DNA from 4 places in the Pantoea sp. SYBGC1 genome. Region 1 is predicted to be linked to each of the others. Evidence: predicted binding sites of a transcription regulator. Region 1 holds the regulator's gene; each other region holds the start of a gene.
The links. The regulator CRP, encoded in region 1, controls carbon source genes, mostly activating them, when cyclic AMP is high. The targets are predictions, from matches to a motif close to ATGTGANNNNNNTCACAT.
Positions count from the first base shown of each region.

Region 1 (5,545 bases):
AACAGCAACGCGATCGATTCCGGTACGGCGAAGCGCAGCGATGCGGCGGCAATCAGCAGCCCGGCAAAGGTGCCGAGCGCCCGGTGCTGAATGCGCACGCGCGTGGCGCTGTAGCCGTTCTGGCTGACAAACATAATGGTCATCAGGATCCAGTAGGGCTTGGGAATATTAAAAAACAGCGCAACCGAGCTGCCAAACATCAGCATAACGGCAAAGCGGGCCGCGCTGCGCAGCGCGCCGGACCTGAACGACAGATAGCTGCGCAGGGCGGGCAGCAGCGGCAGGCGCCGCTGGCGATCGGCCATCAGGTCGCGCGTATAGAGCGGTTTCTGGGTGCGCAGCACGCGGGCGATGCGGCTGAAATGATAAAGGCAGAAGTGGCCAACCGGATTATCCGGATGCTGCCGCGCAATTTTTTCCAGTGCGCCGAGCGGCTTTTCCATCTGAAAGCGGGCGGGCAGCTGGTGATAGAGAATGGCATCGGCCAGCAGCCTGAGCTGTGCCGAAATGGTTTTTGCATTCCAGCGGATAACCGCTTCCGCATGACTCTGTTCTACCAGCTTTTGCACTTTCTCCGGCTGGTGCAGGCTGACAGCGATATGCTCCTGCAGATCCAGCGCCACCTGAAAAGCGCGCGTCAGCCGCTTATGGCTGTTATCGCGGCTGGCAGAAAGCATATGCATCTGCTGATAGCAGGTGGTGATCAGGTCAACCGCTTTCTGCTGGCGCGCCAGCAGCGGCGGCAGCGCTTTTTCCGGATCGGTCAGCTGCGTCAGCAGGGTATATTTGGCATCGCAGTAGTCAGCCAGCTCACGATAGAGCAGGCTCAGCGTTTCACGCATGGGCTGCTCTTTCCACAGCCAGTACCAGAACCAGTTAAACAGGCCATACCAGAACGTGCCGCCGATATAGAGCAGCGGCGGCACCCAGATCGGCATGCGCCCTACCAGACTCAGCGTAAAGATCGCTGCAATCAGCGTGCCGGGCAGCAGACGCCCGTGCAGCGGACTGATTTCGCCCGTCACGCCAATCAGCAGCGGCAGCGCCAGCATAATAAGCGGCAGCGGAACCGCGGCGTTGGTGAGGTACTGGATCAGAAAACTGCCGGTGGCGAAAAGCGTACCGCCCACGATCAGGCGTTTGAAAAAGCGTTTATGCGGCGTATCAAGGCCGGCAATATTGCAGCAGGCGGGGACCAGCGAGAACAGCAGGCCTTTTTGCAGATCGCCACACAGCCATCCCAGCGCGACAGGCAGGCACAATACCAGCGTCTGACGCAGAGCGTAATTGACTTCGGGATGATAGATGATTCGGCGCCACATCAGCTTATCGCAAACAGAAACGGCGTGATGGTGCCATCACGCCGTGGGGGGTGAAACAGCTTAGCGGGTGCCGTAAACGACGATGGTTTTACCGTGTGCGGAGATCAGGTTCTGATCCTCCAGCATTTTCAGGATGCGACCAACGGTTTCCCGTGAGCAACCCACGATCTGACCAATCTCCTGACGGGTAATTTTAATCTGCATACCGTCGGGGTGGGTCATGGCATCCGGCTGTTTAGCCAGATTAAGCAGCGTCTGTGCAATGCGGCCGGTAACATCCAGGAAAGCCAGGTTACCCACCTTTTCTGATGTCACCTGCAGGCGACGTGCCATCTGCGCCGACAGGCGCATCAAAATATCCGGGTTAACCTGAATCAGCTGACGAAATTTTTTGTAGGAAATTTCAGCAACTTCACAGGCTGTTTTCGCACGCACCCAGGCACTGCGCTCCTGGCCCTCTTCAAACAGGCCGAGTTCGCCGATGAAATCTCCCTGATTCAGATAGGAGAGGATCATCTCTTTGCCTTCTTCATCTTTAATCAGTACCGCAACGGAACCTTTAACGATGTAGTAGAGCGTTTCTGCTTTTTCACCCTGATGGATCAGCGTGCTTTTGGATGGATATTTGTGAATATGGCAATGGGACAGGAACCATTCGAGTGTAGGGTCTGTTTGCGGTTTGCCGAGAACCATTCGCTATTATCCTCTATTGTAATCGTGCCCAAAACACAGGGGCATTCATTCCCTGTCAGGCGATGAAATCGTCCAGCGCGTCCTGTTAATAAAAATTATCCGGGCGGATGTGTAAGCTCTGCTTTTGATTCTGCCCGTCCTCATCAGCCACGACGAAGAAATTTTCAGCTCTGTTTGTAGCACAGCTTTTGCAGGCTGTCTTGTGTTGTCTCGCTTCAGCAGGCGGGCGATTGCTGTTTGCCGGATGAACGCGTACTCTGGCGCAAAACGCCGCTTCAGGAGAAAGAATAATGCAGGCACGTGTGAAATGGGTGGAAGGGCTGACCTTTCTCGGAGAATCCTCATCAGGACATCAGTTATTAATGGACGGGAATTCAGGCGATAAAGCGCCAAGCCCGATGGAGATGGTACTGATGGCCGCCGGCGGCTGCAGCGCGATCGATGTGGTTTCGATTCTGCAAAAAGGGCGTAATGATGTGGCTGACTGTGAGGTCAAACTGACTTCAGAGCGGCGCGAAGAAGCACCACGTATTTTTACACAGATTAACCTGCATTTTATCGTCAGCGGCAAAGCGCTGAGCGAGAAAGCGGTGGCACGGGCGGTTGATCTGTCGGCAGAAAAATATTGCTCAGTGGCAATCATGCTTGGCAAAGGGGTGGAGATCACCCACAGTTATGAAGTGGTCGCGCAGTAATCGGTGCCGGTGCGCATAAATGCGCACCCTACGATGGCTGGTGCTGTCATTTGTGAAACATGGCACTATACCCTGCAGGGTCGCCATTTATGGCGACCGATGCCACATAGTCTGGCAGATATGGCCTCTACTCTATCCGTTTTCCTTCAATCAGCCGCTGCACCAGTGGCATCATGATCAGCTCCATCGCCAGTCCCATTTTGCCGCCCGGTACCACCAGCGTATTCATATGCGAAATAAACGATCCCTGAATCATCGCCAGCAGATAGGGGAAAGCGATACCTTCCAGGCCGCGAAAATGGATCACAACAAAACTCTCATCGAGTGAGGGGATCTCGCGCGCCGCAAACGGGTTAGAGGTATCAACCGTCGGTACACGCTGAAAGTTAAGATGCGTGCGCGAAAACTGCGGCGTGATGTAGTTGATATAATCTTCCATCGACCGAACCACAGAGTCCATCACCGCTTCGCGCGAATGGCCCCGTTCGCTGGTATCGCGTACCAGTTTCTGTATCCACTCAAGATTGACGATCGGCACCACGCCCACCAGCAGATCAACATGCTCCGCCACGTTATGCTGCTGCGTAACTACTCCGCCGTGCAGGCCCTCGTAAAACAGCACATCGGTATTCTCCGGCAGCGGCTGCCAGGGCGTAAAGGTGCCCGGCACCTGATTCCACGGCACGGCCTCGTCATAGGTGTGCAGATATTTGCGCGACTCTCCGATGCCGCTTTCGCCATAGCGCCGGAACGTCTGCTCCAGCAGGCCAAAGTCATTGGCGTCCGGACCAAAATAACTGATGTGACGGCCCAGATCGCGTGCTTTGCGGATCGCCATATCCATTTCCGGCCGGGTATAGCGATGAAAACTGTCGCCTTCTACTTCGGCTGCATGCAGCCCCAGCTGCTGAAAAATTTTACGGAACGCAAGGCTGGTTGTCGTGGTACCGGCGCCGCTGGAGCCGGTAACGGCGATAACGGGGTGTCTGGCTGACATACGGGTGCTCCCTGTGAGGTCGGGCGATGAGCATTGTTACCATGAATTATCTGGCAGTGCATCAGCCGCGAAACTCGCGCCGCGGCATAATATTGACCGTTTCATGCAGCTCAGACCAGACCAGCACCACCTCGCCCTGCTGCAGCTGGCGGCGCACGTCGGCTACCTTCTGCGCCAGGCTGCGCTCCTGCTCACCGTAGTCAGTGCCTTCGCGCAGAACAAAACTTTCAATCAGGTTTTCCAGCGTTGTTACTTCCAGTTCCTGCCACGGAATAATCACAATTGCCCATCCAGATAAGTTGAGAGCCACTCCGGCACGCGCTGCTCCAGCCACATATGCGGTTTAAGCAGGCTGCCGCCGACAAAGCCAACGTGTCCACCCTGCTGCGTCAGCTGATACTCAATTGTGGCAGACAATTGCTGCGGCTGCGGGATCACCGCATCTGTCATAAAGGGATCGTCTTTGGCGTGGATGATCAGCATCGGCTTGCGTACGCCGGTTAACAGCGGCAGGGCGCTGGCGCGCTGATAGTAATCGCTGGCGTCAAGAAAGCCGTGCGCCCGGGCGGTGATCGCGTCGTCAAATTCGCGCAGGCGGCGAAACGCGCGCAGCTGCAGTACATCAACCGGCAGCGTGCCGGGCCAGGCGCGCAGTTTGCGCAGCGCATTCTTTTTCAGCTGCGTCAGCAGATAGTGCTGGTAGAAGCGGGAAAAGCCGATATCGAGCTTTTCACTGCAGGGGGCGAGCGCCAGCGGTGCTGATATCGCCACGGCCGCATCCAGCGGCGCCTCATTACCCTGCAGCCCCAGTAAACAGGCGAGCATGTTACCGCCCAGTGACACCCCTACCGCAGCCGTCGGCACGCTGCCCCATTCACGCCGCAGCCAGTGCAGGAAATAGGTCGCGTCTTCCGTTTCACCGGAGTGATAGATGCGCTGCAGCCGGTTAGGTTCGCCGCTGCAGCCGCGAAAGTGCATCACCACGCCAAGCCAGCCGCGCGCTTTGCACGCCTGCATCAGGCCGTGCGCGTAGGGGCTGCGAAAATGGCCTTCGAGCCCGTGAAACATCACCATGCGCGGTTTGTGGCGCGCGCCAGCCGGATCTTCGCTCCAGGCGAGATCGACAAAGTCGCCATCCGGCAGCTCCAGCCGCTGCCAGTGTGGTTTAAGCGTGACGCGGCGGCGCAGCAGGCGCGGCAGCAGGGTCTGCAAATGCGCATTGCCGAAGCCGCGCAGCGGAATAAAGGGATTGCCGGCGGGGCAATCTAAATAACCAGGGATAGTGCTTGTCTGATGCATAACTCGCTGATAGCTTCGATGGGTTGTCTGCTTTTAAGGATGAGGAGCATCCGGATACTCATGGAACTCAGTCTTTTTTTGTCGATGTTAGGTTTTCTCTGGGTCGCGGCCATCACGCCGGGGCCCAATAATATGTTACTTACGGCCTCAGGTGCTAATTTTGGCTTTCTGCGCACGCTGCCGCTGCTTATTGGTATCATGCTGGGTATGCAGGTGATGTTGCTGATGGTGGCATTTGGCATTGGCGGACTGATCCTGCTCTATCCGTCGCTGCATCTGGTGCTGAAGATTGCCGGCAGCCTCTATCTGCTCTGGCTGGCGTGGAAAATCGCGACGGCCGCCTATGAGACGCTGGAAACCGAAGACCGTTCGGTAAAGCAGATGCCGTTCTGGCAGGGCGGACTGCTGCAGCTGATCAATCCCAAAGCCTGGCTGATGGCGCTGGGGGCGATAGCGAGTTTCAGCCTGGCAGGCGCTGCCTATCAGCACTCTGTGGTTGCGATCAGCATGGGCATGGCGCTGGTGAATCTGGTATCCGG
Region 1 is NZ_JBXUNM010000009.1:17,399-22,943, reverse strand. Features, by position in the region: gene AC2CF9_RS14400 (YccS/YhfK family putative transporter) at 1-1,322, opposite strand, end outside; gene crp (cAMP-activated global transcriptional regulator CRP) at 1,383-2,015, opposite strand; gene AC2CF9_RS14390 (OsmC family protein) at 2,306-2,710, shown strand; gene AC2CF9_RS14385 (phosphoribulokinase) at 2,838-3,707, opposite strand; gene AC2CF9_RS14380 (YheU family protein) at 3,769-3,987, opposite strand; gene AC2CF9_RS14375 (hydrolase) at 3,984-5,006, opposite strand; gene AC2CF9_RS14370 (LysE family translocator) at 5,067-5,545, shown strand, end outside.

Region 2 (5,545 bases), on a different contig from region 1:
GCCTCGATCCCGCCATCAAAGCTATCGTGCTGCGGGTAAACAGCCCGGGCGGCAGCGTCACCGCATCGGAAGCGATTCGTGAAGAGCTGGCCGCCGCGCATGAAGCCGGTAAGCCGGTGGTGGTCTCCATGGGAGGCATGGCCGCATCGGGAGGTTACTGGATTTCAACGCCGGCAGATTACATCATCGCCGCACCTTCTACACTGACCGGTTCTATTGGCATCTTTGGCGTGATTAATACGGTCGAAAACAGCCTGGACGCAATCGGCGTACATACGGATGGCGTAGCCACCTCCCCGCTCGCTGACGTAGCGACCACCAAAACGCTGCCTGCAGAGGTACAGCAGCTGATGCAGCTGACGATTGAGAATGGCTATCGCAATTTTATCGGTCTGGTCGCTGCATCGCGGCACAAGACGCCTGAGCAGATTGATGCGATTGCACAGGGCCATGTCTGGACCGGCAGCGATGCCAAAAACAATGGTCTGGTTGACGCACTGGGTGATTTTGACGACGCCGTGGCGAAAGCTGCCTCGCTGGCCAGCGTGAAACAGCCTGCGCTGAACTGGTATCAGGATGAACCGGGTATGTTTGATCTGCTGCTCAATCAGATGAACGCCTCGGCGCAGGCGGTGCTGCCCGACGCGCTGAAAATCTGGCTGCCCGCACCGGTGCAGGATGTTGTCAGCACTATGCAGTCGCAGCCGGGCCTGCTCGGTAAGCTTAACGATCCGCAAAATCGTTACGCCTTTTGTCTGAATTGCGGCAGCGTTCGCTAATTTTACAGCCCGGCCGCTGGTCGGGCTGCTTTTCCCTGTCAATCCCCTTATACTGCGCGTTTTACGGCAAGTCTGAGTACACTCATGCAAAAGAAAAATATCTATGTAGCCTACACGGGCGGTACTATCGGGATGCAGCGTTCTGCGCAGGGCTATGTTCCGGTATCAGGCCACCTTCAGCAGCAGCTGGCCAATATGCCTGAGTTTCACCGGCCGGAGATGCCGGATTTTACAATTCATGAATATGCCCCGCTCATCGACTCTTCTGATATGACGCCGCAGGACTGGCAGTCAATTGCAGATGATATCCGCCAGAATTATGACGCCTATGACGGTTTTGTTATTCTGCATGGAACCGATACCATGGCTTTCACCGCATCAGCTCTCTCCTTTATGCTGGAGAATCTGGCAAAACCGGTGATCGTAACCGGGTCGCAGATCCCACTGGCGGAACTGCGCTCTGACGGTCAGCAGAATCTGCTGAATTCACTCTATGTGGCGGCTAACTATCCGATTAATGAAGTAGCGCTGTTTTTCAATAACACCCTGTTCCGCGGCAACCGTACCACTAAAGCGCACGCCGACGGCTTTAACGCCTTCGCCTCGCCAAATCTGTCGCCGCTGCTGGAAGCGGGGATCCATATCCGCCGTCTGAATACGTCTCCCGCGCCAAAGCAGTCGGGCGAGCTGGTGGTTCATCCCATCACACCGCAGCCTATTGGCGTGGTTACCATTTATCCGGGCATCTCTGCAGACGTGGTGCGAAATTTCCTGCGCCAGCCGGTTAAAGCGCTGATTTTGCGCTCTTATGGCGTGGGCAATGCGCCGCAAAATGCGGAGTTCCTGCATGAGCTGCAGCAGGCGAGCGAGCGCGGGATTATCGTAGTTAACCTGACGCAGTGCATGTCCGGCAAAGTGAATATGGGCGGCTATGCCACCGGCAATGCGCTGGAGCATGCTGGCGTAATCAGCGGTTTTGATCTCACCGTTGAGGCCACGTTAACAAAACTGCACTATTTATTAAGTCAGGACCTTAGTCCCGATGAAATTCGTGCCAGAATGCAGCAGAACTTACGTGGCGAACTGACAGAAGATTGAACGGAGCAGAATGATATGAAGCGGGCATTGGTAATTATCGATATCCAGAATGACTTTTGCCCCGGCGGTCCGATGGCCGTGCGCGAAGGCGATCATACTGTGGCGGTAGCGAATCGCTATGCGCGTGAGTTTCACCAGCGCGGCGAGTGTGTTGTGGCCCTGCAGGACTGGCATCCGGCAAATCACGGCAGCTTTGCTTCAGTGTCCGGCGAGCCGGTCTATACGCTGGGTGAGCTTAACGGGCTGGCGCAAATCTGGTGGCCGGACCACGGTATAGAAAACAGCCCGGGCGCAGATTTTCATCCCGACCTCGATCGCTCTCTGATTGACGCAATATTTCATAAAGGTGGAGACGTGGATGTCGACAGTTACAGCGCCTTTTTCGATAACGGACACCGGCGCAAAACTGAACTGGATAACTGGCTGCGCGAACGCGATATTACGCATCTGGTTATGCTGGGAATTGCGACTGACTACTGTGTGAAATATAGCGTGCTGGATGCGCTGGAGCTCGGATATCACGTTCAGGTCGTTAAAGAGGGCTGCCGCGGCGTGAATCTCAACCCGGAAGACAGTGACATAGCACTGGCGCAAATGCAGGCGCAGGGTGCGGAAATAATCTGAAAAACAGGCTGGTTATTCCAGCCTGTTTTCTTAGTGCAGATTGATGCGCGTGACATCCGGCTCAATGCCGAACTCTTCTTTCAGCTGCTTTTTAGACTTCGTCACAATATCTCCCCCTTTGGCAATGCTCATATGCTGAGGTGAATCGTTGTGACGCGCCTGCCACAGCATGACCAGCTGCAGACAGTGTTCGCGCTGCTCCTGCGTTAATGCCACCCCATCCGGCCATTTACCCGTTTCAACTGCGGTTGCCAGACGGGCATAGATCTCAGGCGTCATCGCATCCAGCATCGCATTCAGTTCCTGCTTCATTCTATCCCTCCTGCTGCTTGCCCTGCTCGTCAGTAAAGCTCAGCGAGGCGGAGTTAACGCAGTAGCGCTCACCGGTTGGCTGCGGACCATCCGGAAAAACATGCCCCAGATGCGCGTCACAGCTGCCGCAGCGGATCTCAACCCGGTGCATGCCGTGCGAATCATCTTCCAGGTAGCGTATCGCCTCATCGCTGACCGGCTGGTAGAAACTTGGCCAGCCGCAGCCCGAATCATATTTGCTTTCTGACAGAAACAGCGGTGCCTGACAGACCAGACAGTGATAAATGCCATCCTGTTTGTTGTGTAACAGCGCGCCGGTAAAGGGTGGCTCAGTACCCCGATGCTGCGTGACGTAGCGCTGCATTTCCGACAGCTGGCCGATTTTTGCTTCAGATGCGGTATCTTTTGCCATTTTTGCTTCCAGAGTATCTTTCTGTAGAAATCAGCTACTATTCTAACAAACGGACAACATTGCCCGACGTTTTTTTTGTGCGAACTTTTCTGCCCTGGTCGCTGCAGCGTGGTTTTGTGATGACGATCACTCTTTGTGACAAACTTCCCTTTTCACACGCTAATCAGCGTAAGATAGACGCGCTGTAAAATCGGCACGCAAGCGGTTGCAATACAGATTATTCCTGGCGTTGGAATTGACCTGTCGCAACAATTGACACGATTCCGCTTGACGCCTGGTAAGGTTTTTGTAATTTTACAGCCAACCTTTTATTCACTAACAAATAGCTGGTGGAATATATGACTATCAAAGTAGGTATCAACGGTTTTGGCCGTATCGGTCGCATCGTTTTCCGTGCTGCTCAGCAGCGTTCAGACATCGAAATCGTCGCGATTAACGACCTGCTCGACGCCGATTACATGGCTTACATGCTGAAGTACGATTCTACCCATGGTCGTTTTGACGGCACCGTAGAAGTACAGGATGGCGCGCTGATTGTTAACGGCAAAAAAATCCGTGTTACCGCTGAGAGAGACCCGGCTAACCTCAAATGGGACGAAGCAGGCGTTGACGTTGTTGCTGAAGCAACCGGGATCTTCCTGACTGACGAAACCGCACGTAAGCATATCTCTGCCGGTGCAAAGAAAGTGGTTCTGACCGGTCCATCTAAAGATGACACCCCAATGTTTGTACGCGGTGCCAACTTTGATAAATATGCTGGCCAGGATATCGTGTCTAACGCATCCTGCACCACCAACTGCCTGGCTCCGCTGGCAAAAGTCATCAACGATAAATTTGGTATCGTTGAAGGCCTGATGACCACCGTTCACGCTACTACTGCTACCCAGAAAACCGTTGATGGCCCGTCACATAAAGACTGGCGCGGCGGCCGCGGTGCAGCACAGAACATCATCCCATCTTCAACTGGCGCAGCAAAAGCGGTGGGTAAAGTACTGCCAGAGCTGAACGGCAAACTTACCGGTATGGCTTTCCGCGTTCCTACGCCTAACGTCTCTGTGGTTGACCTGACCGTTCGTCTGGAAAAAGCAGCAACCTACAAAGAGATCTGTGAAGCTATCAAAGCGGCTTCAGAAGGCGAAATGAAAGATGTACTGGGCTATGTTGAAGATGACGTGGTTTCTACTGACTTCAACGGCGAAGTACTGACTTCAGTATTCGATGCCAAAGCTGGTATCGCGCTGAATGATAACTTTGTGAAACTGGTTTCCTGGTACGATAACGAAACCGGTTATTCCAACAAGGTTCTCGACCTGATTGCTCTGGTTGCAGCTAAATAAGCGACCAGGCTATATCAATAAGGGTGACTTCGGTCGCCCTTTTTTTTCGACCAGATAAACAGAGGCTGAACGATGCCAAATACGCTTTTTACACTGCCTGTGACAGAGCAGATAACCCCTTACCTGTCGCTGCGTCAGCAGGATGAGCTGCCGGTCGTGGTTATCAGTCATCCTAAAGTTCGTGCGGCTATCGCGCTTCAGGGCGCGCATCTGCTCGCCTGGCAGCCCAGCGGTCAGCAGCCTGTTCTCTGGCTGAGCGATAAAAGCGCGTTTAAAGCAGGTAAAGCGATTCGCGGCGGCGTGCCGATCTGCTGGCCGTGGTTTGGCCCTGCCGGTGAACCGGCTCACGGATTTGCCCGTACCCAGCTATGGACGCTGACAGCACACGATGAAAATGACGATGCCGTCATGCTGACTTTCACGCTGGAAAGTAACAGCCAGACGAAAAAGCTCTGGCCTCACGACTTTACTCTGCTGGCCCGTTTCCGACTGGCCGACCAGTGCGAGATTGAACTTGAAGCCTGGGGCGATTTCGACGCGACAGCCGCGCTGCATGCTTATTTTAGCGTGGCGGATATTGCTGAAACCGCAGTAAGCGGGCTGGGTAAGACGTTTATCGATAAAGTGGCGGATAACTCACCGGGCGAAAACAGCAGCGGCGTACAGCGCTACCCGGGACGGATCGACCGTATTTATACCGCGCCTGACGAGTGCAGCGTCATTAAAGACAGCGGCGGCAGCCGGCAGATTGAGGTCTACCATCACTATCAAAGTGACGTTGTCACCTGGAACCCGGGCCCTGAACTCTCCTGCAGCATGGGAGATATGCCGAATGATGGCTACAAGAGCATGGTCTGCGTCGAGACAGCGCGCATTACCAAACCGCTGAAAAGCGCGGGCGAAACACCTGCCCGCCTGGGGACAACCTTACGCGTGCGGAGCGCCAAGCCCGCTTAAACCATATCCAGCGGCACGCGCTGCTG
Region 2 is NZ_JBXUNM010000001.1:649,757-655,301, forward strand. Features, by position in the region: gene sppA (signal peptide peptidase SppA) at 1-779, shown strand, start outside; gene ansA (asparaginase) at 864-1,877, shown strand; gene pncA (bifunctional nicotinamidase/pyrazinamidase) at 1,893-2,501, shown strand; gene AC2CF9_RS03050 (YeaC family protein) at 2,532-2,813, opposite strand; gene msrB (peptide-methionine (R)-S-oxide reductase MsrB) at 2,815-3,225, opposite strand; gene gapA (glyceraldehyde-3-phosphate dehydrogenase) at 3,564-4,562, shown strand; gene AC2CF9_RS03065 (D-hexose-6-phosphate mutarotase) at 4,635-5,519, shown strand; gene AC2CF9_RS03070 (aldo/keto reductase) at 5,516-5,545, opposite strand, start outside.
Region 2: a site for CRP is predicted at 3,340-3,357, ahead of msrB (peptide-methionine (R)-S-oxide reductase MsrB). Genes of this name have one in related genera too.

Region 3 (5,545 bases), on a different contig from region 1:
TGGGTGAACATCGCCAGCGAGATATCAAAATGGTTATTGGAGTGGCAGCCCCAGGTGAGTCCCCATTCGTCGCAGAGCTGCGCCACGCGCACTGCGCCGCTCAGGGTCCAGAAGTGAGGATCGGCCAGCGGAATATCGACCGCGTTGAGCATCACGGCGTGGTTCATTTCACGCCAGTTGGTCGCGATCATGTTGGTGGCAACCGGCAGCCCGGTGGCGCGGCGAAACTCCGCCATCACTTCACGACCGGAGTAGCCCTGCTCCGCGCCGCAGGGATCTTCTGCATAGCTCAGCACATCCTGCAGGCCTTTGCAGAGCCCGATCGCCTCATCCAGATGCCAGGCGCCGTTGGGATCGACGGTAATGCGCGCCTCCGGGAAGCGCTGCTTCAGCGCCACCGCCGAGGCGATCTCCTCTTCACCCGGCAGCACGCCGCCTTTGAGTTTGAAATCTTTGAAGCCATATTTATCCTGCGCCGCCTCTGCCAGACGCACTACCGCCTCCGGCGTCAGCGCCTCCTCATGCCGCAGCCGGTACCAGTCGTGGCTGGCGGCATCACCGCTGCGATACGGCAGATCGGTTTTGTGACGATCGCCGATATAAAACAGATAGCCGAGCACGGTGACCTCATCGCGCTGCTGGCCCGGTCCGAGCAGCTCTGCTACCGGTACGCCCAGATGCTGCCCCAGCAGATCCAGCAGCGCCGCCTCCAGCGCGGCTACCGCGTTTACGCGCAGTTCGAAGGTCCAGGCACCATTGCCAAAGGTGTCAAAATCCGCGGACTGATTGCCCTTATGCACCTGCTGCACCAGCCGGTTCATACGTGCAATCTGCTGCCCTTTAACCTGGGGTACTGCCGCCAGCAGCGTCTGATAAATCGTATCGCCGCCCGGCGCCTCGCCCAGTCCGGTATGGCCGGCGCTGTCGGTCAGCACCACAATATTGCGCGTGAAGCAGGCGTTATGCGCGCCGCCAATGTTAAGCAGCATACTGTCGTAACCGGCAACCGGGATCACCTGCATGTCAGTGATGACAGGTGTACTTTGCGTACTCATTTCGGCTCCTTATACGGTTTCAGTTCAACGCGTTTAATGTCACCGGTAATAAACAGGAAGCTAAAGGCGGCGACAAAAGCGTGGATCCCGACATACACCAGCGCGCCCTCAAACGATCCGCTGGTGGCGATGATGTAACCAATCGCGATAGGCGTGACGATACCGGAGAAGTTGCCGAACATATTGAACAGGCCACCGCTCAGGCCACTGATCTCTTTCGGTGCCGTGTCGGCCATCACCGCCCAGCCCAGCGCACCAATGCCTTTTCCGAAGAACGCCAGCGCCATGAACAGCACCACAACCCATTCGGTTTCGGTGTAGTTACACATCACCATGCTGATAGAGAGCAGCATGCCGATAACAATTGGCGTTTTACGGGCAATATTGAGTGAGCCGGTTTTGCGCATCAGGTAGTCGGAAATCACGCCGCCCAGCACGCCGCCGAGGAAGCCGCAAATCGCCGGCACGGAAGCGATAAAGCCCGCTTTCAGAATCGACATACCGCGTGCCTGCACCAGATAGACCGGAAACCAGGTAATAAAGAAGTAGGTCAGCGCGTTGACGCAATACTGGCCGAGATAGATGCCCCACATCATGCGGGTAGAGAGCAGCTGTTTGATCTGATCCCACTTTTCACCGCGGCTGACTTTGCGATCGGCTTTTTTCGCATCCATATTGATCAGCGCGCCGCCCTGCTCCATGTACTCCAGCTCCGCCTTATTCACGCCGGGGTGGTTGTTGGGATCGTGCATCACTTTGAGCCAGATAAAGCTCAGGATGATGCCGAGACCGCCCATAAACCAGAATACGTGTGCCCAGCCAACTTCAGAGACCAGCCAGCCCATGATGGGCGCAAAGATCACCGTGGCGAAGTATTGTGCAGAGTTAAAGATGGCGACCGCCGTTCCGCGCTCCTGGGCCGGGAACCAGGCCGCGACAATACGGCTGTTACCGGGGAAGGAAGGCGCTTCAGCCAGACCGACCAAAAAGCGCAGCAGGAACAGTGAAATCACAATGCCAAAGCCGCTGAAGAGATCGACAAAGCCCTGCAGCAGAGTAAACAGCGACCAGAGGAAAATACTCCAGAAGTAGACGCGCTTGGATCCAAAGCGATCCAGCAGCCATCCGCCCGGGATCTGTCCGATCACATAGGCCCATGAGAAAGCGGAAAAGATATAGCCCAGCCCGACAGAGTCGAGACCGATATCTTTGGACATCGCCGATCCGGCAATGGAAATGGTGGCGCGGTCGCCGTAGTTGAATGAGGTGACGATAAATAACATCACCACGATCCAGTAGCGGGCGTTGGTACGTTTCTGCACCGCCTCTGCCGTCTGGCTGTAACTATTCATGATGCACTCCTGAAATATAGCGAACGCTACATTCACTCTGACTGCATACACATCGCGTTGGGTATCAGAATGATGTCGGGTTAAACACGGCGATTGTTGTTATGGCGAACGTTGATGCGTCGTGACAGGTAACCAAACCTCTAAGAACGGATATCAGTATAAAAACAGCCCGCGGCTGAAACACTGGAAGAAAGCACGACAATTCAGTCAAAACAAAAAAGATTTTGTGGCATATGCACATCCTGCTGCGTGATGGCTCACGAAACGCCAATCGCAGCGCCATAAATGCACAAAAAACAGACAGTCAAAGAGCGCTTTGTGAGCACCTTCACTTGCTTTTGGTTAAAACCACCAAAGTGCGGGAGAGAAACGGACTAAAAGCCGGACAGTTGCACAATGCGCTGGCGGGCGCGTGCTGCTTATACTGGAGTCGGCTGACTTTGATGACGTGACCAGAACCACTATTTATCGCACTGCTATGCACAGTGCGGCTATCCGGAAGGTGAGCAATGAACCGACCCGTTACAGAAAAACCACTCTATATAAAAGTTCATGAAGCGGATAACGTTGCGATTGTCGTCAACGACCAGGGCCTGCCCGCGGGCACACGCTTTGCCGACGGGCTGCAGCTGACTGAGCATGTGCCCCAGGGGCATAAAGTCGCGCTGGAGGATATCGCTCAGGATGCACCGATTCTGCGCTATGGCGAAATAATCGGCACGGCGCTGCGCGCTATCGCGCGCGGCAGCTGGATAGATGAGTCGCTGGTAGCCCTGCCCGAGGCGCCACCGCTCAGCAGCCTGCCGCTGGCAACCAACGTCCCGCCCGAACTGCCGCCGCTGGAAGGCTATACCTTTGATGGTTATCGCAATGCAGACGGCAGCGTGGGAACCCGCAACCTGCTTGGCATTACCACCAGCGTCCACTGTGTGGCGGGCGTCGTGGACTATGTTGTGCAGCTTATTGAACGCGATCTGCTGCCGCGCTATCCCAACGTGGATGGGGTGGTCGCGCTGAATCACCTGTATGGCTGCGGCGTGGCGATCAACGCCCCGGCTGCCGTCGTGCCGATCCGCACCATTCATAATCTTGCGCTGAATCCCAATTTCGGCGGCGAGGTGATGATTGTCAGCCTCGGCTGTGAAAAGCTCCAGCCGGAGCGGCTGCTGACCGGTACGCCTGATGTACAGGCGATCTCGCTGGATGATAACGATATTGTGCGTCTGCAGGATGAGCGTCACGTCGGCTTTGGTGCCATGGTGGATGAGATCCTGCAGGTCGCTGAACGTCATCTGAAAAAGCTCAATCTGCGCCGCCGGGAACCCTGTCCGGCGTCTGAACTGGTAGTCGGCACCCAGTGCGGCGGCAGTGACGCCTTTTCCGGCGTAACGGCTAACCCGGCGGTGGGCTTCGCCTCCGATCTGCTGGTGCGCTGCGGCGCCACGGTCATGTTTTCTGAAGTGACGGAGGTACGCGACGCTATTCATCTGCTGACGCCGCGCGTGGTTAATGAAGCGGTGGGCAAACGGCTGCTGGAAGAGATGGCGTGGTATGACGACTATCTGCATCAGGGGCAGACCGATCGCAGCGCTAACCCCTCACCCGGCAATAAAAAAGGCGGGCTGGCAAACGTGGTGGAAAAAGCGCTGGGATCGATCGCAAAATCGGGCCGCAGCCCGATTGCTGAAGTGCTGTCGCCGGGACAGCGCCCTACGCAGCGCGGGCTGATTTACGCCGCTACGCCTGCCAGCGACTTTGTCTGCGGTACGCAACAGATGGCCTCCGGCATTACGCTGCAGGTGTTTACCACCGGCCGCGGCACGCCCTATGGCCTCGCGGCCATTCCGGTGATAAAGATGGCGACGCGCAGCGCGCTGGCCCGGCGCTGGCATGATCTGATGGATATCAACGCTGGCACTATCGCCACCGGTGAAGAGAGTATTGAGCAGGTAGGCTGGCGTCTGTTTGAGCTGATTCTGGAGATCGCCAGCGGTCGTCAGCAGACCTGGTCCGATCGCTGGGGGATCCGCAACCAGCTGGCGGTATTTAATCCGGCACCGGTAACCTGATACCGGACAGAGCCGTTAATATCGGGCCGCCATACAGGGCGGCCCTGATCACTACAGCTGCTTACCCCAGCTCTCCACCCACGGCGTCGTCACGCTTTCAGGCTCCGGATGGTCAACGGCATCCACCATCAGCACGTCACCGATACGCTGCGCCTGCTGCGCCTGGAGCGTGGCATCAAAGGTTTTTCCTGCCCCGCAGAAGTGCTGATAGCTGCTGTCACCCAGCGCAATCACGCCATAGCGCAGCGCCGGCTGATAGCCGAGCTCATCATGGATTTGTGCATGGAGACGGGCAATATTATCCGGCAGATCGCCCTGCCCGGTGGTTGAGGTCACAATCAGCACGACGTCGCTGCTGTACGCCTGCCACTCCGCCAGCGTCGGATCCTCAAATACTTCTACCTCATGTCCCTGCGCCTGCAGCACCGGCTGCGCCTCTTCGGCCACCAGCAGTGCGTTGCCGTAAACCGTGCCTGTAAAAATGCCAATTTTTGCCATCTTGCTGCTCCTTTACGCTGTTGGCTTATCCTGAACTGCCTCAGCGTCAAACTCAACCCTGGGAACGTCCGGTAACCGATCCTGCCAGCCGAACTGCTGCAGCATCTGCTGCCATATCGGATCCAGTCCGGCGCGGATCACCAGCGGCTCTCCGGTAAAAGGATGCGTCAGCGAGAGTGCGCTGGCGTGCAGCATTAAACGATCGAGTCCGAAATGCGCCGCTGCGCCACGATTCTGGCGCAGATCGCCGTGAGCGCTGTCGCCAATAATCGGATGGCGCAGGTGTGCCATATGACGGCGCAGCTGATGCTTGCGCCCGGTGCGCGGTGACATCTCCACAAGGGTATACCGGGCACTGCTGTATTTACCGATTGCCACCGGCATTTCTGTCTGCGCCAGCGCCTGATAATCCGTGACGGCAGGCTGCGGTGCGCGCGGTTCAGCAGAGAATTTATCCGCAATTTTGTCCAGCTCTTCCAGCAGCGGATAATCGAGCGTAGCCGCGCCATCCAGCCAGCCGCGCAGTACGGCATGGTAGGTTTTTTGTATCTGATGCTGCTCAAACTGCTGC
Region 3 is NZ_JBXUNM010000012.1:71,903-77,447, forward strand. Features, by position in the region: gene AC2CF9_RS16460 (enolase C-terminal domain-like protein) at 1-1,055, opposite strand, end outside; gene AC2CF9_RS16465 (MFS transporter) at 1,052-2,407, opposite strand; gene garD (galactarate dehydratase) at 2,917-4,476, shown strand; gene AC2CF9_RS16475 (flavodoxin) at 4,528-4,974, opposite strand; gene truC (tRNA pseudouridine(65) synthase TruC) at 4,987-5,545, opposite strand, start outside.
Region 3: a site for CRP is predicted at 2,724-2,741, ahead of garD (galactarate dehydratase). Genes of this name have one in related genera too.

Region 4 (5,545 bases), on a different contig from region 1:
GATCGCCTGCTTTCGGCGCAGCATCAGGTTCAGGTCAGAGTGCGTATTGCCCGCGACGGCAGCGCAAATCCTCAGGCCGGGGACTGGTTCGGGCTCAGTGCTATTACCTCGTGGGAGGGTCACCAGCCGCTGACTGTTGAGATCAATCAGCAGCAGCCCTGAAGCGCTACATTTATCATCCGCACAGGGAGAAGAACATGAATAACCGCCTGACCAGTCTGGCACTGGCCAGTTTACTTCTGGTGGGATGCGCCAGCTCAAAACCGGCGGATGACGCCGCCCCGGCGCAGCGCAGCGATCCGCTGGAAGGTTTTAACCGTACGATGTTCAATTTTAATTACAACGTACTTGATCCTTATGTGGTGCGCCCGGTGGCGGTAGCCTGGCGCGACTATGTACCGGTACCGGCGCGTACCGGCATGAGTAATTTTCTCGGCAACCTGAATGAACCTGCCAGCATGGTGAACTCTATTCTGGTGGGCGAACCGCGTCAGGCCGGGATCCACTTCACGCGTTTCTTCCTGAATACCGTACTGGGTCTGGGCGGCTTTATCGACGTTGCAGGCAAAGCGAACCCGGCGCTGGCACGCGAGGTGCCGCATCGCTTTGGCAGTACGCTGGGACGTTATGGCGTCGGCTATGGCCCGTATGTGGTGCTGCCCGGCTACGGCAGTTTCACCGTGCGGCAGGATGGCGGTGACTATGTGGATACGCTCTATCCGGTGCTCAGCTGGCTGACCTGGCCGATGTCGATCGGTAAATGGGCGCTCGAGGGAGTAGAGACGCGTGCTCAGCTGCTGGATTCTGACGGGCTGCTGAAACAGCAGCAGGATCCTTACTCCTTTATCCGCAATGCCTATTTCCAGCGTAACGATTTTCTGGCCAATGGCGGCAAGCTGAAGCCGGAGGAGAATCCAAACGCCAGCGCGATACAAAACGATTTGCAGGATATCGACGCGCCGTAAAAAAAGGGCAACCCACCGGGTTGCCCTTATTACTTGTGCGGCAGGCGCCATCAGAACTTATAGTTAAAGCTTGCGCCGTAAAGCCAGGCTTTGCCTTCTGAGTTGAAGGTGTAAGGGGCTTCATTAACGGTAACGTGCTGACCATGCATATAAGATACGCCGACATCCACTGACGCTTCAGGCGTAAAGGCGTAAGACGCACCGGCGCTCAGCCACAGACGATCCTGATCCGGAATGGAGATAGAGCGTTTATCGGCCGGAACCGGGCTGTCATCGAAGGCGATACCGGTCCGGAAGGTCCAGCGATCGTCATAGAAGTAGGTGGTACCCAGCGCAATGCGATAGGCATCTTTAAAGCTCTCATCTTTCTGGAACAGTGTCTGGCCGCGGCTGCCGGTGGCTTTCAGCTCCTGGAACTGGCTCCAGCTGGTATAGGCAAGGCTGTAGTGCACTGCCCACTGCGGCGCAACTTTATGCCAGCCGGAGACTTCCCACATTTCCGGCAGGTTCAGGGTCAGGTAGCCAGGCACCGTTGAGCCGCCGGTACCGCCAAACGCCGCCGGGATATCGTTTTTATAATTGCCGTCAAAGTCGACTTTTACCTCAGAGCGGTAGGTAAAGCCGAAACGGTTGTTTTTATCCACTTCATACAGCACGCCGGCGTTCCAGCCATAGCCCCATTCATTGCCTTTAAGATGTGCGACCTGCAGATCGGACGGGAAGCCCACTGCCGGGCCAGCTTCACCGGCATAACGCTCAATTTTGGCACGGGCATAAACCGCATCAAAGCCAACGCCAACGCTCAGGTGCTCGTTCAGACGATAGGCGGTGCTGAGATTAAGATTAGCGGTCATCAGATCGGTTTTACCGCCATAGCCTCCTGCGGCATAACCATTATTAAACTCAGTGGCCAGGCCATAGTTTGAGGTTGCTGATGCGCCAACCCACCACCGATCGGTGAGTGGCTGAACGTAGTGAATATTTGGCACCCACTGATTAGGCGCAATGTTATTCGCGTCCAGGCTGTTGCCGGTGAGCGGACTGCGTCCGCTGATATCCACTTCAGGATCGATATAGACTGCGCCGATGGAGAACATCGGGCTATCCATCAGTGCCATGGTGGCGGGGTTGCGACTGGCCGATGCTGCTGTGTCACCCATCGCGCCTTCACCTGAATAAGCGCGACCTAATCCAATTGCTGAGAATTCGTTAAGTTGAAAGCCTGCGGCGTAAACCTGGGAGGAGACGAGCGCCACTGCAGCTGCCACAGCTGACTTTGCAAACAGGTTCTTATGGTTCATGACCACAACCTCATCAAAATTATTATTAAACGTTGTCACGTCGCGTAACAAAGGACGGCGGATTGTAGGGACTGAGACTAAACAGACATATCAGACCAGTGCGACGAGTATAGGTCTGACCTGTGTGTAAGTTGCAATAATGTTTTTCAAATATTACAGACTTGATCGATAAAATCAGATCTGCTTAACAATTTCTTTATACTGCGCCGTCAGCATACCGGCTCAGGTTTGTTTTGGATCAAATTTTATTGTGATATTCGTCACTTAGCGACGCAATGATAGAGGAAGCTGGCCTGCAGGCGTACACTTTCTGACAGAAAATCTCTCTTATAGCGTCCGCTTTTTAGCCGGAGTAACTTCATGAGTCAGACCATTAATAAATGCAGTGCCCGCGAGACCGCTGCCTGCTGCTGTGTGGATACGGGCATTGTGATTGATAACAGCGACCGCAGCGCCCGCTGGTCAGCGCTGTTTCCCGACCGGCAGGCTGCCGAAGCAATGCTGTTAACGCTGACGGAGAAAGCGCAGCAAACCGCCTCGGAACCCTGTGAGATTGCGTCACAATTTACCTCAGAGCCGGAAGGTATACGCCTGAACGCTGAATTTACCTTTGCCTGTCAGGCTGAAGCGCTGATTTTCCAGCTCGCCCTGCGCTAATCCTGCATCGCCGTCACTCCGCGACGGCGAATCGCTATTTTCGTGTTTTTCCTCGCACTTTTTTCTCCTGGTTATTGGCGAGCCGTCGCCGGATGGTTAACACTGACGATCAGGTCAGACCTCTCTGGCAATAGTGTCAGATCGTCAGTTACAGGGGAAAAGCATGAGCAGAGCGCAGCCGTTGCTGACGCGTCAGGGCGAACGTATCGCTATCACTCACGGGCTGCGTACGCCTTTTGTCCGGCAGGCGAGCGATTTCCACGGCATTCCGGCGCTGGAGCTGGGGCGTATGGTGGTCAGCGAACTGCTGGTGCGCAGCGAACTGCCGGTTGAGGTGATCGATCAGCTGGTGTTTGGTCAGGTGATACAGATGCCCGAAGCGCCAAATATTGCGCGCGAAATTGTGCTAAGCAGCGGGATGAGCGTGCACACGGATGCCTACAGCGTCAGTCGCGCCTGTGCAACCAGCTTTCAGGCCGTCGCTAACGTCGCGGAGAGCCTGATGGCGGGCACTATCGATGCCGGAGTTGCCGGCGGCGCAGACTCCTCCTCCGTGTTACCGATTGGCGTCAGCAAAACGCTGGCGCGTGCGCTGGTCGATCTGAACCGGGCGCGGACAGTGGGCAAAAAGCTGCAGATCCTGCGGCGTCTGCGCCCGCGCGATCTGCTGCCGGTGCCGCCTGCCGTGGCGGAGTATTCAACCGGACTGCGCATGGGAGATACGGCTGAACAGATGGCTAAAACCTGGGGTATTACGCGTGAGCAGCAGGATGCGCTTGCCCTGCGCTCACACCAGCGTGCCGCGCAGGCCTGGCAGAGCGGCGTACTGCAGCAGGAGGTGATGCCCGCCTTTGTGCCGCCGTGGAAAGCGCCGGTTGAGCAGGACAACACCATCCGCTTTAACGCCAGCGCGGCCGATTATGCCCGACTGCGGCCCGCGTTTGACCGGCGTCACGGCTCGGTAACCGCAGCAAACAGTACGCCGCTGACGGATGGCGCGGCAGCCCTCATCCTGATGCGTGAAGGGCGCGCCCGCGAACTGGGGATAACGCCGCTGGGCTACCTGCGCAGCTACGCGTTTACCGCCATTGATGTGCAGACCGACATGCTGCTGGGCCCGGCTTACGCCTCGCCGCTGGCGCTGGATCGTGCTGGCGTCACGCTGCGTGATTTAACGCTGATTGACATGCATGAAGCCTTTGCCGCGCAGACGTTAGCCAACCTGAAGCTGTTCAGCGATGCGCGCTTTGCGCGTGAGGTGCTTAACCGGCCGCAGGCGCTGGGAGAGGTCGATGATGAGCGCTTTAATGTGCTGGGCGGCTCCATCGCCTACGGGCATCCGTTTGCCGCCACCGGCGCCCGCATGATCGCCCAGACGCTGCATGAACTGCGGCGGCGTGGCGGCGGACTGGGGCTGGTAACCGCCTGTGCGGCGGGCGGCTTAGGCACTGCAATGGTTCTGGAGGCTGAATAATGCAGCACACCGCGTTTGAGTTAACCCTGCGCCCGGATCATGTTGGTGTGATCACCATCGATGTGCCGGGTGAAAAAATGAATACGCTGCGCGCTGAGTTTGCCGCGCAGATCCGCACGGTAATCGCCGCCGCCCGTCAGCATCCGCAGCTGGCGGGTCTGGTACTCATTTCCGGCAAAGCGGACAATTTTATTGCGGGTGCTGATATCAGCATGATTGACCGCTGTCACTCACCAGCTGAAGCGCAGGCGCTGGCGAAGCAGGGGCAGGAGGTGATGGCGGAGATTGCCGCGCTGCCGTTTCCGGTTGTGGCGGCGATCCACGGCGCCTGTCTGGGGGGCGGGCTGGAGCTGGCGCTGGCGTGCGACGCCCGCATCTGTTCGCTGGATGAGAAGACCCGTCTTGGTCTGCCTGAAGTTCAGCTGGGCCTGCTGCCTGGTTCCGGCGGTACACAGCGGCTGCCGCAGTTGATTGGCGCAGAGCAGGCGCTGTCGCTGATACTGAGCGGTAAAGCACTGCGCGCCCGGCAGGCGCTTAAGCTGGGCCTGGTCGATGATGCGGTGCCGCCGGCAATTTTACTGGCAACGGCGGTGGCGCGCGTTCATAAAGGAAAGGGCGCGGCGCGGACGTTGCCACAGCGGGCGCGCCTGATGCAGGGCTTCCTGGGGCGGCCGCTGCTGTTTGCGCTGGCAAAGCGCCAGACGGCTAAAAAAACACACGGTAACTATCCGGCGACCGGGCGCATTCTGCAGGTGGTGCGCATCGGGCTGGAGCAGGGCAGCCGGGCGGGACATGAGGCTGAAGCGCAGGCGTTTGGTGAGCTGGCGCTCACGCCGGAATCGGCGGCGCTGCGCAGCCTGTTTTTCGCGTCTACCGCGCTGAAAAAAGCCGCCGTGGCAGAGGGTAAAGTACGCACGCTGCAGCAGGTGGGCGTGCTGGGCGGTGGTCTGATGGGTGGAGGGATCGCCAGCGTAACGGCGCTGAAAGCGGGACTGCCGGTGCGTATCAAAGATATCCAGCTCAGCGGAATCAATCACGCGCTGCGTTACAGCTGGGATCTGCTGACGAAAAAAGTCAGGCGGCGTCAGCTGAAACCTGCAGAGCGTCAGCAGCAGATGGCGCGCATCAGCGGCGGTATCGACTATCAG
Region 4 is NZ_JBXUNM010000001.1:1,157,618-1,163,162, reverse strand. Features, by position in the region: gene ccmI (c-type cytochrome biogenesis protein CcmI) at 1-162, shown strand, start outside; gene mlaA (phospholipid-binding lipoprotein MlaA) at 198-965, shown strand; gene fadL (long-chain fatty acid transporter FadL) at 1,016-2,266, opposite strand; gene AC2CF9_RS05360 (YfcZ/YiiS family protein) at 2,627-2,923, shown strand; gene fadI (acetyl-CoA C-acyltransferase FadI) at 3,087-4,397, shown strand; gene fadJ (fatty acid oxidation complex subunit alpha FadJ) at 4,397-5,545, shown strand, end outside.
Region 4: a site for CRP is predicted at 2,515-2,532, ahead of AC2CF9_RS05360 (YfcZ/YiiS family protein). Genes of this name have one in related genera too.